DNA from 2 places in the Mesorhizobium sp. P2_E9 genome. Region 2 is predicted to be linked to the other one. Evidence: predicted binding sites of a transcription regulator. Region 2 holds the regulator's gene; the other holds the start of a gene.
What was found. Region 2 encodes LexA, which represses DNA repair genes until DNA is damaged. Its sites were predicted from a motif close to TGTTCNNNNTGTGTTCNG; they were not measured.

Region 1: a site for LexA is predicted at 3,701-3,718, ahead of dinB (DNA polymerase IV). Genes of this name have one in related genera too.

What each region holds. Positions count from the first base shown of each region.
Region 1 covers NZ_JBFUET010000011.1:137,346-144,570, reverse strand. The annotation lists gene AC1D05_RS21140 (sterol desaturase family protein) at 29-559, shown strand; gene rsgA (ribosome small subunit-dependent GTPase A) at 648-1,694, opposite strand; gene AC1D05_RS21130 (hypothetical protein) at 1,944-2,285, opposite strand; gene dinB (DNA polymerase IV) at 2,422-3,669, opposite strand; gene AC1D05_RS21120 (winged helix-turn-helix transcriptional regulator) at 3,795-4,211, opposite strand; gene AC1D05_RS21115 (NmrA family NAD(P)-binding protein) at 4,331-5,218, shown strand; gene AC1D05_RS21110 (dihydrofolate reductase family protein) at 5,256-5,843, shown strand; gene AC1D05_RS21105 (SDR family oxidoreductase) at 5,972-6,853, shown strand; gene AC1D05_RS21100 (alpha/beta hydrolase) at 6,965-7,225, shown strand, end outside.
Region 2 covers NZ_JBFUET010000004.1:361,634-368,858, forward strand. The annotation lists gene gltX (glutamate--tRNA ligase) at 1-759, opposite strand, end outside; gene AC1D05_RS10130 (hypothetical protein) at 1,021-1,395, shown strand; gene AC1D05_RS10135 (ComEC/Rec2 family competence protein) at 1,517-3,973, shown strand; gene lexA (transcriptional repressor LexA) at 3,967-4,704, opposite strand; gene AC1D05_RS10145 (GntR family transcriptional regulator) at 5,087-5,821, opposite strand; gene kynU (kynureninase) at 5,990-7,225, shown strand, end outside.

The DNA of each region.
Region 1 (7,225 bases), on a different contig from region 2:
GCGTCGAGAATCAGATGGGGCGTCCGGAATGCAACTGGGTCTGATCGGCTACTACAGCGATTTCGTGGTCTATCCGCTGGTGATCGCCCTCTTGGGGGTAGCCGGGCTGATCGAGGCCGGGGAAGAGAGCGCGCCGGAATGGATCGGCATGGTGCTGATCTGTCTCGGCCTGTGGACATTGATCGAATACGTCCTGCACCGCTTCGTCCTGCATCACGTTCCCTACATCAGGGACCTGCACGACCGTCACCATGTCGAGGAGCGCAGTCCGGTCGGCACGCCGACCTGGCTCAGTCTCGGCGTGCATGCGTTGATCGCACTGCCCGTCTGGTTGATCTCGGATTTCGCGACCGCCAGCGCGGTCGGCTGCGGGCTGATGCTGGGCTATCTCTGGTACATCAGTGTCCACCACATGATCCACCACTGGCATCCCACCCATCCCAGCTATCTCTACACGCTCAAGCGCCGCCACGCAGTGCACCACCATATCGACGACAACGCCAATTTCGGCGTGACGTCGCTGTTGTGGGACCGGGTTTTCGGCACGGCGCGGCTTTGAGGGCAGTAGGGTAGTAGGCAGTAGGCAGTAGGCAGTAGGCAGTAGGCAGTAGGCAGTAGGCAGTAGGCAGTAGGCAGTAGGACGGTCGTCAGCGCCGCTTGCCGCGGCCCGTGGGGGACTTGGCGCCGCGAGGTCCTGTTTGAACCGGTGTGTTGTGCTGGTTTTCTTCGGAGAGTTTGCGCCAGCGGGCAAGACGCTCGGGATCGAGCGTGCCGGCCTTGATGGCAGCCTGCACCGCGCAGCCCGGTTCGTGCACATGCGTGCAGTCGCGGAATTTGCACAATGGGGCAAGTTCGGTGATCTCGGCAAACAGCGTGTCGATGCCATAGCCGACGTCGCTGACCTGTAGCGTGCGCATGCCCGGCGTGTCGATCACCCAGCCGCCGCCGGCAATCGCATGCAGCGACCGCGCCGTGGTGGTGTGGCGTCCCTTGGCATCGTGTTCGCGAATGGCTCCGGTCTGCTGCGGCGAGTGCTGCGCCGATCCCGCCAGCGTGTTGACCAGCGTCGATTTGCCGACACCGGAGGAGCCGATCAGCGCCACCGTCTGCCCCGCGCCGCACCAGGCGGCGAGTGCTGTCGCGGCATCCGATGTGCGCGGGTTCAGCGTCACCACGGCCAGGCCGCGCTGCAGCGCGGCGGCCTGGCTTTGGTAGGTCTCGGCGTCTTCTGCCGTGTCGGCCTTGGTCAGCAGCATCACGGGTGTCGTTCCGGCCTCGTTGGCCAGCGCCAGATAGCGCTCGAGCCGGGCGATGTTGAAGTCGGCATTGCAGGAGGTGACGATGAACAGCGTATCGACATTGGCGGCGGCCAGCTGCGGCACCCGGCCACCCTGGGTGCGGCGCTCCAGCACCGTCTTGCGGGTCAGGCGGCGCTTCACAAGCTGGTCATGCGGCTCGACCAGCACCCAGTCGCCGACGGCGTAGTCGCCGGTGTTGGCATTCGCCGGCAGCGTCAGATCTACCTGCCCCGCCTGCGACAGGCCGGCCAAGCGGTCACGGTGGACCATGGCGATGCGCGTCGGGATGAGGCTTGCCTCGCCCGACTCGAGCTGATCGGCGAAGAACTCCGACCAGCCAAGGCTGGCAAGAGATAGTGACGGGGCGGGGGAGGAGGCCGTCAAGGCTTCGACCAAGGGTACGGCGTCGCAGGCATTGGACAGTATCCCCGGCAAGATGGGAGAGGCGCGGACCTCTCGGGATGGCAATCCGCCGAAGCCGCTGTATGGGCGGCGTGACGGGATTTGGCAAGCGTTGCCGGCGACGACACCTTCGGCCGTTGGAAGGTGGAACGGTGTGGAATCCAGCGCCCGCCGGGTGTCAGCGGCGTGGCGGTTTCGCGCGAAGCCGGCAACTTTCGCGCGCTGAGCCTGTCTGTCGTGATCTCATTGAACAGACTGGATGAGCCACAGGAGAGCCAGAAGGTTGGCGAGCGATGTACCGGCCGGGCCGAAGGTTTTCATTCGATCATCGATCGTGGTGCCTATGACGGCATCCCCAGCCTGCACGAGGATCATTGTCCAGGCGATGGCTTCAAGCCATTCCGTCGAACCTGTAAAAAGTGGCACGACGCTTGCGACCACCAAAGCCGCGCTGCGTGCACAGGCGTACGATGCGACTGTCCGGGCGTTGCCGGTTCCGTTCATGACGGCAGCTACGGAGAAACCGAGACTGACAATTGCGCTGAGAGCTGTGACCAACACGCAAACGATGAAAGGTGCGAACATCGGGTTCCAAGGCCTGTGGCGACTACACCTTACTTGAATAGCCAGTGTGCGGAGATCAAGATTTCTCACGGGCTGCCGCCCGTCGGTTACCATGCTGGCGCGGGCACTTTCGGGTGACCAATCGCGCCAAGCGCGCTCACAGTTCCTTTTCCGCCAGTTCCCTGAATTCGTCGGGCACGGAGCGCGCCGCTTCGAGCGCCACCGTGCCGTAGCCGACGGCCTGTTTGCCGAAGCGCTCGCGGATCTTGTCGATGGCGCGGTCGGCGCCGAAGCGGGCGAGGCCTTTTCTGCTGCCCGGCCGGCGCTTCTCGTCGGCGAGGCCAAGCGGCAGGTCGAGCTGCAGCTCGGCGCTCTCCTCCAGATGCGAAACCGAGATGGCCAGCAGCGAGATCGTCTTTTCGTGGCGGTGGTCGGCGAGCACGCCGTGCACCAGGTCCTGCGCGATTTCGGCCAGCATGGTGGTCGCCGAGATCGGCTGGTCCAGCGTGATCGAGCGGGTGACGGCGCTGAGATCGGCAAAGCGCACGCGCACCGTCACCGTGCGGCCGGGTCGCGCCTTGGCGCGCAGCCGGCTGGCGACACGGTCGGCCAGATGCAGCAGTGTCGGCACGATGACATCAGCCACGGCCGGCTTCTGGCCAAGTGCCGATTGCGCACCGGCCGAGTGCGCGCGGCGCTTGGTCTCCAGTTTCCGCGGGTCGCGGTTCCATGACAGGGCGGCGAGCTTTTCGCCGGCGGCGAGGCCGAGCAGCCTGGTCAGCGCGCCGCTATGGGTCCTTGCCAGCTCGCCGATGGTCTCGACGCCGATCTCCGCCAGCCGCGCCTTGGTCGCCGGGCCGACGCCCCACATCAGGCCGACCGGCAAATCGTGCAGGAAGGCCAGCTCGGTGCCGGGATCGACCACCACCAGCCCGTCGGGCTTGGCGACCTGCGAGGCGATCTTGGCCAAATGCTTGGTGCGGGCCACACCGATCGAGATGGGGAGGCCGAGTTCGGCCCGCACGCGGCGGCGGATCGCCGTGGCGATGTCTTGCGGGGAGCCGAAGAGATGCGTGCAGCCGGCGACATCGGCAAAGGCCTCGTCGATGGAAATGCGCTCGACCACCGGCGTGAAATCATCGAGCACCTTGATCGCCGCGTCGCCCAGCCGCTGGTAGTGGCTGAAATTGCCGCCGACGAAGATCAGCTGCGGGCAAAGCTCGCGCGCCTTGCGCCCCGGCATGCCGCCACGCACGCCAAAGGCGCGCGCTTCATAGGAGGCAGCCAGCACCACGCCGCCGCCAACGGCGATCGGCTTGCCGCGCAGCGACGGGTCAAGCAGCTGCTCGACCGAGGCATAAAACGCGTCGAGATCGGCATGCAGGATGGTGGCTGTCGTTTCCATCCCGACCGCTCATCCGCAGTTGCTGATAGATGCGAACAGATAGAGAACAAAAGGTGATTGCTGTCAAGGGAAACCGATTACCTGTGTCTCCCGGCCGCAGTCCTGAGTGGAACGGGAGGCGGCGGCTAAACTATATGTTCCGCCCGCAGCGCCGCTTTCATCCGTTCCAGTGCCGGCTCGCCGCCGGCCGCCAGTTCGTCGGCGATGCGGGCGAGCTTGTCGTCCGCCTTGCGGTGCTTGCTGCCCCAGGCGCCGAGCGTGGCCAGCACCGGCAAAAGGTCGATGCCGGCCTCGGTCAGCCGGTAGATCGCTTTCAGCCCGTGGCTCGGGTCGTCGCTGCGGGTGAGGATGCCTTCGTCCTGCAGCGTCTGCAGGCGCTCGGCCAGCGTGCGCGAGGAGATGCCTTCATCGGACTGCAGGAACTCGCGAAAGTGCTTTTTCCCGGCGAAGGTCAGGTCGCGGATGATGAGCAGCGTCCAGCGGTCGCCGAGCAGTTCCAGCGACAGATTGATCGGGCAGCCGGATCTTTCGCGCGTCGACATCTCTATGGTTCCATTTTTAAATCACTTTACTATTGACATCATTATCTGCATGCGTCAAATGGTTCCAAAAGTAAATCATTTGCCGGCCATGATGGCTGGGTTTCGCAGAGGAGGACGACATGAACCAGCAAGCGATCGAGAACGATGCCGCCATCGCACCGCGAACCATCGTGGTTGTCGGCGCCACCAACGAGGTCGGCATGGAAGTCGCTTCCGTGCTGGCCGGGCAGGGGCACGCGGTGCGCGGCGTGGCGCGTAGCCTGGGCGTTGCGCTCGACAATGCGGATGCGTTGAAGGCTGCCTTCTCCGGCGCCGACAGCGCCTATGTGATGATCCCGTTCGACGTCACCGCGCCGGATCTCCATCGCTTCGAGGACGAGGTCGGCGAGCGGCTGGCAACAGCGATCGCGCATTCAGGCGTGCGCCGCGTCGTGCTGCTCAGCGGCCTCAACGCCCATCTCAGGATGGGAACCTCGCTCGGTGCCGCGTTGATGGAGGAACGGCTGGAAGTGCTCGGGCTCGACGAGCTGGTGTTCCTGCGCGCCTCGTTCTTCATGGAGAATTTTGCCAAGGGCATGGCCTTTGTCCAGCAAGCCGCTTCCGGCGTCTTCGCCACGCCGTTCCGCGGCGATCTGCCGATGCCGCTGATTGCGGCCGGCGATGTCGGGCAGCGCGCCGCCGCCTTGCTGGGCGCTGCCCGGTTCCCCACCGAGCGGGTCGTCGAACTGCATGGCGGCGGCTACTACACCTTCGAACAAGCCACCGCGATCCTTGGCAAGGCGGTCGGCAGGCAAGTGGCCTATCATGCCGCCGCCTTCGCCGATGCCCGCGCCGGCATGATCGCCAACGGAATGTCGGCGAGCTTTGTCGATGCGCTCGGCGAAACGGCGGCGAGCTTCAACAAGGGCGAGCGCTGTGCGCTGGAGGCGCCGTCGGTCCGCAGCGCCACGCCGACCAGTTTCGAGAGCTGGGCGCAAGCCTTCGCCCGCTCGCAAAGCGCGGCATGAGCCTTTCCGCATAGAATCCGAAAACGAGGCGAACGCCATGAAAAAGCTTATTCTTCAGATGCAGATGTCGATCGACGGCTTTGTCGGTGCCAATGAAGACCATCCCTGGCAGCTCTGGGAATGGGGCGACGACATCCGCTGGGACGAGGAGTTGAAGCGCGATTTCAACACTGTCTTCGCCGGCATCGACACGATCCTGCTCAGCCGCAAGATGGCCGAGGAGGGTTATCTCAGCCATTGGGGCCATGCGGCGAAGAAGTATCCGACCGATCCATTCTATGCCTTCGCCCAGCGCATCGTGGAGGCGCGGAAAGTGGTGCCGAGTGATAGGCTAAAAACCTCGCGCTGGGAGCACACGAGGGTGGTGAGCGGCGACCTGCCGCGTGAGGTCGCCGCGCTGAAGGTGGGCGAGGGCGGCGACATGGCCGTCTTCGGCGGCGCCGGCTTTGCCTCGGCGCTGATCGCGGCCGGGCTGGTCGACGAATTCCAGCTGTTCATCAACCCGGCGGTGCTGGGCGCTGGCCGCCGCATCTTCGACCAGGGCGGTTTCGCCAAGCTGCTTCTGCTCGGCTCGAAGGCCTATGCCTGCGGCATGGTGGTCAACCGCTACGCGCCGGCGAGGTGACTGCAGGCGCAGCGAAGAAATTTCACCGAAAACCTGTTTGGGCAGAATCCTTTGACCGCATCTGTTCGTCTTCAAGGTGCGGTTGCCGGTGTGGCCGCCGAAGCAATCCCAGACGGAGAGACAAGACGATGATCCTGGTGACGGGCGCCACGGGCCTGAACGGCAAAGCGATCATGCGCGAGTTCGCGCGGCAGAAGCATGAGGTGAGGGCGCTGGTTCGCGATGCGGACCGGGCGTCTATGGCAGGGCTCGGCGGCCTTGCCGGTGTCGAACTGGTCGAGGGCGACATGCGCCGGGCGCAAACGCTTGGCGCCGCGCTCGACGGCATCGACCGCGTGCTGATGATTTCGACCGCCGCTGAAGACATGACGGAAACGCAGTGTCGTTTCGTCGATGCCTGCAGGCAGGCCGGTGTCGCGCATGTGATAAAATTCTCCGGTGCCGAATCCAACATCGGCTATGATGCGACGAAATTCCGCTTCACCCGCATGCATGAGGAGGTCGAGCGCTATCTTGAAGCGGCTGGCGTGGCCTGGACGCATCTGCGCCCTAGCCAGTTCATGCAGGTCTACCTGCGCGACGCACCGACCATTGCCGCCGAGGGCGCGTTCTATCTCGCGCTCGGCGAGACCGAACTGTCGCCGGTCGATGTCGAGGATATCGCCAAGGTGGCCTTCCGGCTGCTGCGCGACGGTGGCCATGAGGGCGAGAGCCTGGATATGACCGGGCCGCAGGCGCTGACGATGAGCGATATAGCGGCGCTGATATCGCAGGCGATCGGCAAGCCGGTCCGCTATGTCAATGTCAGCCCCGATGAGCGGCGGCGCAACCTGCTGGCCAGCGGCATTCCGGCCATCTTCGCCGATGCGCTGGACGAGCAACTGGCCGAGCGGCTGCGGCGGCCGAAATCGCGGGTGCATCTGGCGACGCACGAGATGTTCGGCGTGCGGCCAACGCCGTTCGTCGAATTCGCCCGGCGCCATGCGGCGATGTTTGGCGGTACGGCCTGAGCTGCGCTGCCGCGAAAAAAACCATGCAGCAGCGTATCTTTTTTGTCCGCCCGTCCGTCCTTGGCTTTGGAAGGTCGCACCGTCCGCGATCCGTAACCCCAGGAGACCATCATGGCGAGCATCGAGAGCGAGGCAAACAGGAACCACTATGCGGCGATCGTCGCCAATGCCGGCAAGTTCAACAGCCCACAGGCAATGATCGATTTCAACGACACCAGCTGGACGGCGCTGACCGGCGAACCCGGCGGTGTCGACTATATCGAGGTCGATGCCGGCGGCGTGCCGGCGCTATGGGTCGTGCCGAAGGGCGCCGACGAGGAGAGGGCGCTGCTCTACGCGCATGGCGGCGGTTTCCTTGGCGGTTCGATGTAC
Region 2 (7,225 bases):
ATAGGCTTCGACGCCGAGCGCACCATGCCGCTTCGACAGCTTGGCACCGTCGGCGCCGTGGATCAGCGGGATGTGCGACATCGACGGCACATCCCACCCCATGGCGTTGTAGATCACGGTCTGGCGGGCGGCATTGGTCAGGTGGTCGTCGCCGCGGATGATGTGCGTGACACCCATGTCGTGATCGTCGACGACGACGGCATGCATGTAGGTCGGGTTGCCGTCCGAACGCAGGATGATGAAGTCGTCGAGATCCTTGTTGGGGAAGCGGACCTCGCCCTGGACGCGGTCGTGCACGACCGTCTCGCCCTCGGTCGGCGCCTTGACGCGGATGGCGCCCTTGACGCCGGGCGGTGCCTCGGATGGATCGCGATCGCGCCACTGGCCGTTGTAGCGCGGCGGCAAGCCCTTGGCCCGGGCCGCCTCGCGCATGGCCTCCAACTCGGCGGGTGTTTCGTAGCTGTAATAGGCCTTGCCCAGGCGCACGAGTTCCTCGGCGACCTCGCGGTGGCGCGGCGCACGCTCGAACTGCGATATCGCCTCACCGTCCCAGGAAAGCCCAAGCCAGGTCAGCCCGTCCAGAATGGCCTGGGTAGCCGCCTCGTTGAAGCGTTCGCGGTCGGTATCCTCGATGCGCAGCACCATCGTGCCGCCGGTGTGCTTGGCGTACAGCCAGTTGAACAGCGCCGTGCGCGCGCCACCGATATGTAGGTAACCGGTGGGCGAGGGGGCAAAACGGGTGACGACCTTGTCGGACATGGAACTCTCGAAAACCATCTGAAGCGGGGTGCGGTTGCGCGGACTTTCGCGCGTTGCGCGTTCATGTAGCATAGGGCGTCAGGGGTGCAAGGGGCAGACCCAATGGCTGGATGTGGCCGGCATGGGAAGGCGCGCGGATGAAGTGCGCTGCGTAAAATCGCTTAGCACGTCCCGGCGAAGCTGCTGGCCTCATTGCCAGGTTTGTTTCGGGCATTGAAAGGTGGGATGTTTTGAAGTTCATTGCGCAGTATGGGGGGTGCGATGACCAGAATAGTTGCGCTTATTGCTTTGCTGACTTTGTGTGGGTGTCAAACCGCGACGACGGAGCGGTTTGAACAAACTCTGAAGACCTGGATAGGCGCGCCGGAAAGCGAGTTCATCAGTTCGTTCGGCGTACCGGACGCCACCTATTCGGTCGGCAAGGATAAATATCTGTCATATCGTCACAAGATGGTCGGTTCGACCAGTGGGGTGGCGCCATCCTATACTTCGACCGTCATCGGGAACACGATCTATACGAGCTCTTCTGGCGGCATCGCGCCCAGTGTCTATACAATGTGGTGCACGATAGATTGGCGTATCTCCGGCGGGATCGTCAGATCATACCGCTTCGCAGGCAATGAATGCCGTCAGTAGGCTGAATGGTCGAGAAGCGGTAACTCGCCTTCCCGGACCACGCGCAGAAATTAGGCATGGTCGCGCGGACTTTAGCGCTTTGCGCGTTCATGTAGCATAGGAGGTCTAGGGGGCAGACCCGATGGCTGGACGAGGCTGGGGCTCGGATCAAGGCGAGGACGCTGTTGTCGGCGTCAGCGAACGGTCTCTGTTTGCGACGCCTCTGACGACCCCATCGCCACTGTCGCCCCTTGTGCCGGGCTCCAGTAAGCCAGCGTTGCCGGCGAATGGTCCAGCGCCAATTCCGTCCACCGAGACAGGCCGGATCGTGCGTGTGCGCCGGCAACTGGGCCGGATTTCACTGCCTCGTCTGCGCCACAGCGTGGCTATCGCGGCGGAGCTGGAACTTGATCGGGGCATCGCCTTCCTGCTGGTGCCGGTCTGTCTGGCCGCTGGAGCGATCGGCTATTATTCGCTGGCAGTGGAGCCTGATTTTGCAAGGCCTGTCGCGGTCGTCGTGCTGATGGCGATCTGCGCGCTTGCTTCGCGCTCCTGGCCGAAAACCCATCTGGGCTTCATGGCGGCATTGTTGTGCGCGCTTGGCCTGCTTGCCGCCAAGGTCGAGACATGGCGGGCGGGTACCCAGATGCTGGGTTCGGAAATATCGACACAACTGACCGGCCGCGTCGTCTCGCTGGAGCAGATGGAGACCGGCCGCACCCGGCTGACCATAGACGTGACATCCACCGCGCGGCCGAAACTGCGCTATGCGCCGGAAAGGGTCCGGCTTTCGGCGCGCAATATCCCGGCGGAAATGACTGCCGGCTCCCTGGTCACCGGCTACGCCAAACTGTTGCCGCCGACCGGCCCGGTGCGGCCGGACAGCTATGATTTCTCCTTCGACAGCTATTTCGCCGGCATCGGCGGCAGCGGCTTCTTTCTCGGCAATCCAAAGCTTGTCTCCGCCGCCGACGACGAGATGCCGCTCTCGGCCCGGCTTTTCTCCGGGATAGAAAATGCCCGCGAAGCGATCGCCGACCATATCAGGGCCACGGTCGGCGGTGCTGAAGGCGAGATCGCGGCAGCGCTGATCGTTGGTGTCCGCGCAGGCATTCCCGACGAAATCAACGAAGCGATGCGGCGCACCGGCATCTATCACATCATCTCTATTTCCGGACTGCATATGGCGCTTGTCGCCGGCACCATTATGGGTCTGCTGCGCGGCGCCTTCGCGCTGTTTCCGGATTTTTCAGCGCGGCGTCCGGTGAAGAAATACGCTGCTGCCGCAGCGCTGGTCTCGATCGCCGCCTATCTCGTCATTTCCGGCGTCGTCGTTGCCGCCGAGCGCAGCTTCATCATGCTGGCGGTGATGCTGATTGCCGTCCTGTTCGATCGCGCGGCGCTGACCATGCGCAATCTGGCGATCTCGGCGATCGCCGTCATCGTGGTGTCGCCGCATGAGGTCGTCGGCCCGAGCTTCCAGATGTCGTTTGCCGCGACCGCGGCATTGGTTGGCGCCTATGCCGGCTGGGCGGATCATCGTGCGGGAAAGGCAAGACCGCCACCGCCAAAGCGGTCCCTGCCAAGCTTTCTCACGCGGAAATTCCTGCTGGCGGCTGGCGGCTTGGCCATGACCTCCATCATTGCCGGCTGCGCCACGGCGCTGTTTGCCATCTGGCATTTCCAGCGGGTGTCGCCGCTCAGCCTGTTCGCCAATCTGGCTGTCATGCCGATCGTGTCAGTCGTGATGTTCCTGGCCGTTGCCAGCGCGTTGCTGATGCCGTTCGGATTGGATGCGCCATCCCTTTACCTGATGGGCAAAGGCCTGACGGCGATGATCGCGATATCGGCGTGGATATCGGAACGCTCTCCGGTCGATGCGGTCGGGCTGATCTCGCAGCAATCCGTCTTGCTGGTGACCATCGCCCTGGTCATCGCGACGATGGCGACGACCTGGCTGCGGCTCGCAGCACTGCCATTCGTACTTGCCGGCCTGTTGACGGTGTCGGATACGCGAACGCCGGATGTCTTGATCTCCGAAGATGCGCGGCTGGTCGCGCTGCCGATCGGTGGCGGCGAACTCGCGGTCAGCCGGGCGCGTCCGAATGAATTCACCGTCGACAATTGGAAACGCGCGCTGACATCCGAAACCATCGTCGTGCCGGAGATGTTCAACAAGGCGGAGGGCCAATTCGACATTGCCGATGCCGTCAATCTGCCACCGGGAGCGCCGTTCTATTGCACGGACGGCGTCTGTCTCGCCCGGCACCCGTCCGGCGCGATCATCGCGCATGTCGAAGACCGCAAGGACACCTGGAAGGCCTGCGGTTTCGCCGATTTGATCGTCGTCAATGACGCAACGGGCTATGACGCCTGCCACAATCCGCTGGTTCTCGTCGTCACCAAACGGCAGCTCGCCCGCAAGGGCAGTGCTGCCGTCTTCTTCGACCGTCAATCAGCGACCGGTCCGCCAATCGTCAGCTTCGCGGTGGACGGGCCGTATCGGCCCTGGCATGCGCAGCGAAAATTTTCACGTGAGGCGAGGGGGCTGGCGCCCTGGCGCAAACCCGAAAAGCCAGCTGCCGTTCCTGGTCAGTAGCGCCGGATCAGCCCGACGAGCTTGCCTTGTACCTTGACCCTGTCGGGGCCGAAGATACGCGTCTCATAGGCCGGATTGGCGGCTTCGAGCGCGATCGAGGCACCCTTTCGGCGAAACCGCTTCAGCGTCGCTTCCTCTTCATCCACGAGCGCCACGATGATCTCGCCAGGCTGGGCGGTATCGGCGTTGCGGATGATGACGGTATCGCCATCGAAGATGCCGGCCTCGATCATCGAGTCGCCCTTGACCTCCAGCGCATAGTGCTCACCACCCATGATCATGTCCGGCGGCACCGAGATCGAATGCGTCTGATGCTGGATGGCATCGATCGGCACACCGGCGGCGATACGCCCCATCACTGGGATCGACACGGCGGAAACCACGTCGTCGTCATTGCCGGCCGCGGGCAAGCGCGACGATGCCGGCTTGATCTGACGGCCAAGGCCGCCCTGACCGAGGCTGCCCTGGATGACGCTTGGCGAGAATTTCTTTGCCGCGTTGAGGCCGGGCGCTATCGAATCCGGCAGCCGCAGCACTTCCAGCGCGCGTGCCCGGTTGGGTAGCCGGCGGATGAAACCGCGTTCCTCCAGCGCCGTGATCAGGCGATGGATCCCTGACTTGGAGGCGAGATCGAGCGCTTCCTTCATCTCGTCGAAGGAGGGCGGAATGCCGCTTTCCTTCAACCGTTCATGAATGAACATCAAGAGTTCATGTTGCTTACGCGTTAGCATGGCAGCCCCCAAGGCTTGAACAAAAGGTCTGAACCAGAATCGAAAAACAAACCCAGAACAAACACTATCTGTTCCAGTTGTGTTCTGCAACCGTTTAAAGTTTAGTGAATTTGTTAAGACGTCTGAAATTATTTGGCGCCTGGCAGCGGGCCGTGTCCGACGTCTGCCTGCCGCCGCAGTGCGCCCGTTGGCTTTGAAATTGTTTTGGTTAATGGCCTGTGGCCTATCCTGTTCCGAGGTCTGGCATCAGTTGCCGATACGGCTCGATGAGAGGTTTTTCGCCCTTTCACCGATCATTGACCTGCCGTGAACGAAACGAAGCCAAAACGCCAACTTGACCGAGAAATTGCCATACTGGCTTTGGTCCATGGTCCTCGTTGCGCTACCGCTTGTTTATGCTGCCGTCGCCGGCATGGACATAGACATGCAGCGTATAACCAATGTGGGCGATCATCAGGGTTTTCGCGCGCTCGACGTCGCGATCGAGCGCCGCTTCCATGAGCGCGGTGTGGTGTTCGATTGCGACCGCCTGGCGCAGCGCTTCCACGGCTTCCTCGTAACCATGCTGCAGGCCGGCGGCCGCCCGCAGCGTTGGCGCTAGACCGAGAAAACGGTGATGGCGACGCAACTGATCCGCGATCGTGGAATGGAAGGTCAGCAGCCAGGGTGATGCTGCCCCGCTGAGCAGGGCGGCGTGGAAAGCCTCGTGCTTTTCATCCCATTCGTCGACCACAGCGTCGGATGGATCGTCGACCGCGGTCTTGCAACGCGACAGCCGGTAATGCGCGGCGACGACGGCGTTTTCCCAATCGTGGCCACCTTTCTCGATCGATTCCTGGAGCAGTGGCAGGTCGACGACACACCTGGCGCGCGACAGGTCTTCCAATTCGATGCGCGAAACCGGAGCGACGGCAAAGCCACGATTGCTGATGGAAGTCACCAGGCGCTCCGCCTCCAGTCGCGACAGCGCTTCGCGCAACGGTGTCCAGCCAATGCCATAGCTGTTGCGCAGCGTACTGAGCTTGAGCGGCGCGCCGGGCCGCAGACGGGTCGTGAGGATATCGCGACGCAGCAGCCTGTAGGCCGCTTCCGTCTTCGAGAGTCCTTCATCCGGCATCGTTGTCCCATCCTTAGGCTGCCACCCCAAACGATTATATATGAAAGCCTTCCATGGCGTAAATTATATATAATGTTTGACAGGGTCTGGCCGACTGCCCATGATCGGCCAGCCGATTTCACCTGACGTGTTCATCTGGGCGCGCCTCTGCGCGAAGGACAATCGATCATGAATGCAACGCTTGATCTCGCAGCAGTCGAAGCCATGGATGCAGCGGATCCGCTGCGCGCCATGCGCGACCGGTTCGTTCTACCGGAAGGTGTGATCTATCTCGACGGCAATTCGCTGGGCGCCGCGGCACCCACCGTCTTCAATGAGCTGCAGAAGGCGGCGACGCAGGAGTGGGCGCAGGACCTGATCCGCGCCTGGAACACCGCCGGCTGGTTCGATATGCCGGTCGCGCTTGGCGACCAGCTCGGCCGTCTGATCGGCGCTGAGGTCGGCCAGACGGTGGTCTGCGATACGACCTCGATCAACATCTACAAGGTGCTGCACGCCGCACTCAACATGCGGCCGGACCGCTCGGTCATCGTTGCCGAGGGCGACAGCTTTCCAACCGATCTCTATATGGCCGAAGGCGTGGCCTCGACGCGGCCGGGCACGGTGCTGCGGCTCGAAGGCGTCGATGCATCAACCATAGAAGAGCTGATCGACGAGCGCGTCGCGGTCATCCTGGTCAACCACGTCAATTACAAATCCGGACAGTTGCGTGACATGGCCGCGCTGACGCGCAAGGCCCATCAGGCTGGCGCGCTGATCGTCTGGGATCTCTGCCACACGGCCGGCGCCTTGCCGGTCGAGCTCGACAGCGCCAATGCCGATTTCGCCATCGGCTGCACCTACAAATATCTCAATGGCGGCCCGGGCGCGCCCGCCTTCGTCTATGCCGCTACACGCCATCACGACGATGTCCATCAGCCGCTGAGCGGCTGGTGGGGCCATGCGCGGCCGTTCGCTTTCGAACAGGGTTTTGCTGCCGGCGTCGGTATCCGCAGGTTCCTGTGTGGAACCCAGCCGATGTTGTCGATGCGAGCGCTGAAGGGCGCGCTGGATATCTGGGACGATGTCGACATGGCAGAGGTGCGCAAGAAGAGCATCGCCTTGACCGACCTGTTCATCCAGCTCGTCGAAACCAGATGCGGCGCCTACGGTCTCGAACTCGAAAGCCCGCGCGACGGCAATGCGCGCGGCAGCCAGGTGTCGTTCCTGCACCCGCATGGCTACCAGGTGATGCGGGCCTTGATCGAGCGCGGCGTGATCGGCGATTTCCGCGCGCCGTCGACCATCCGCTTCGGCTTCACGCCGCTTTATGTCGGCTACAGGGACGTCTGGCATGCGGTCGAGGTGCTGGAGGATATCCTGCGCACCGGCGCCTGGCAGGACGCCCGCTTCGCCGTCAAGACG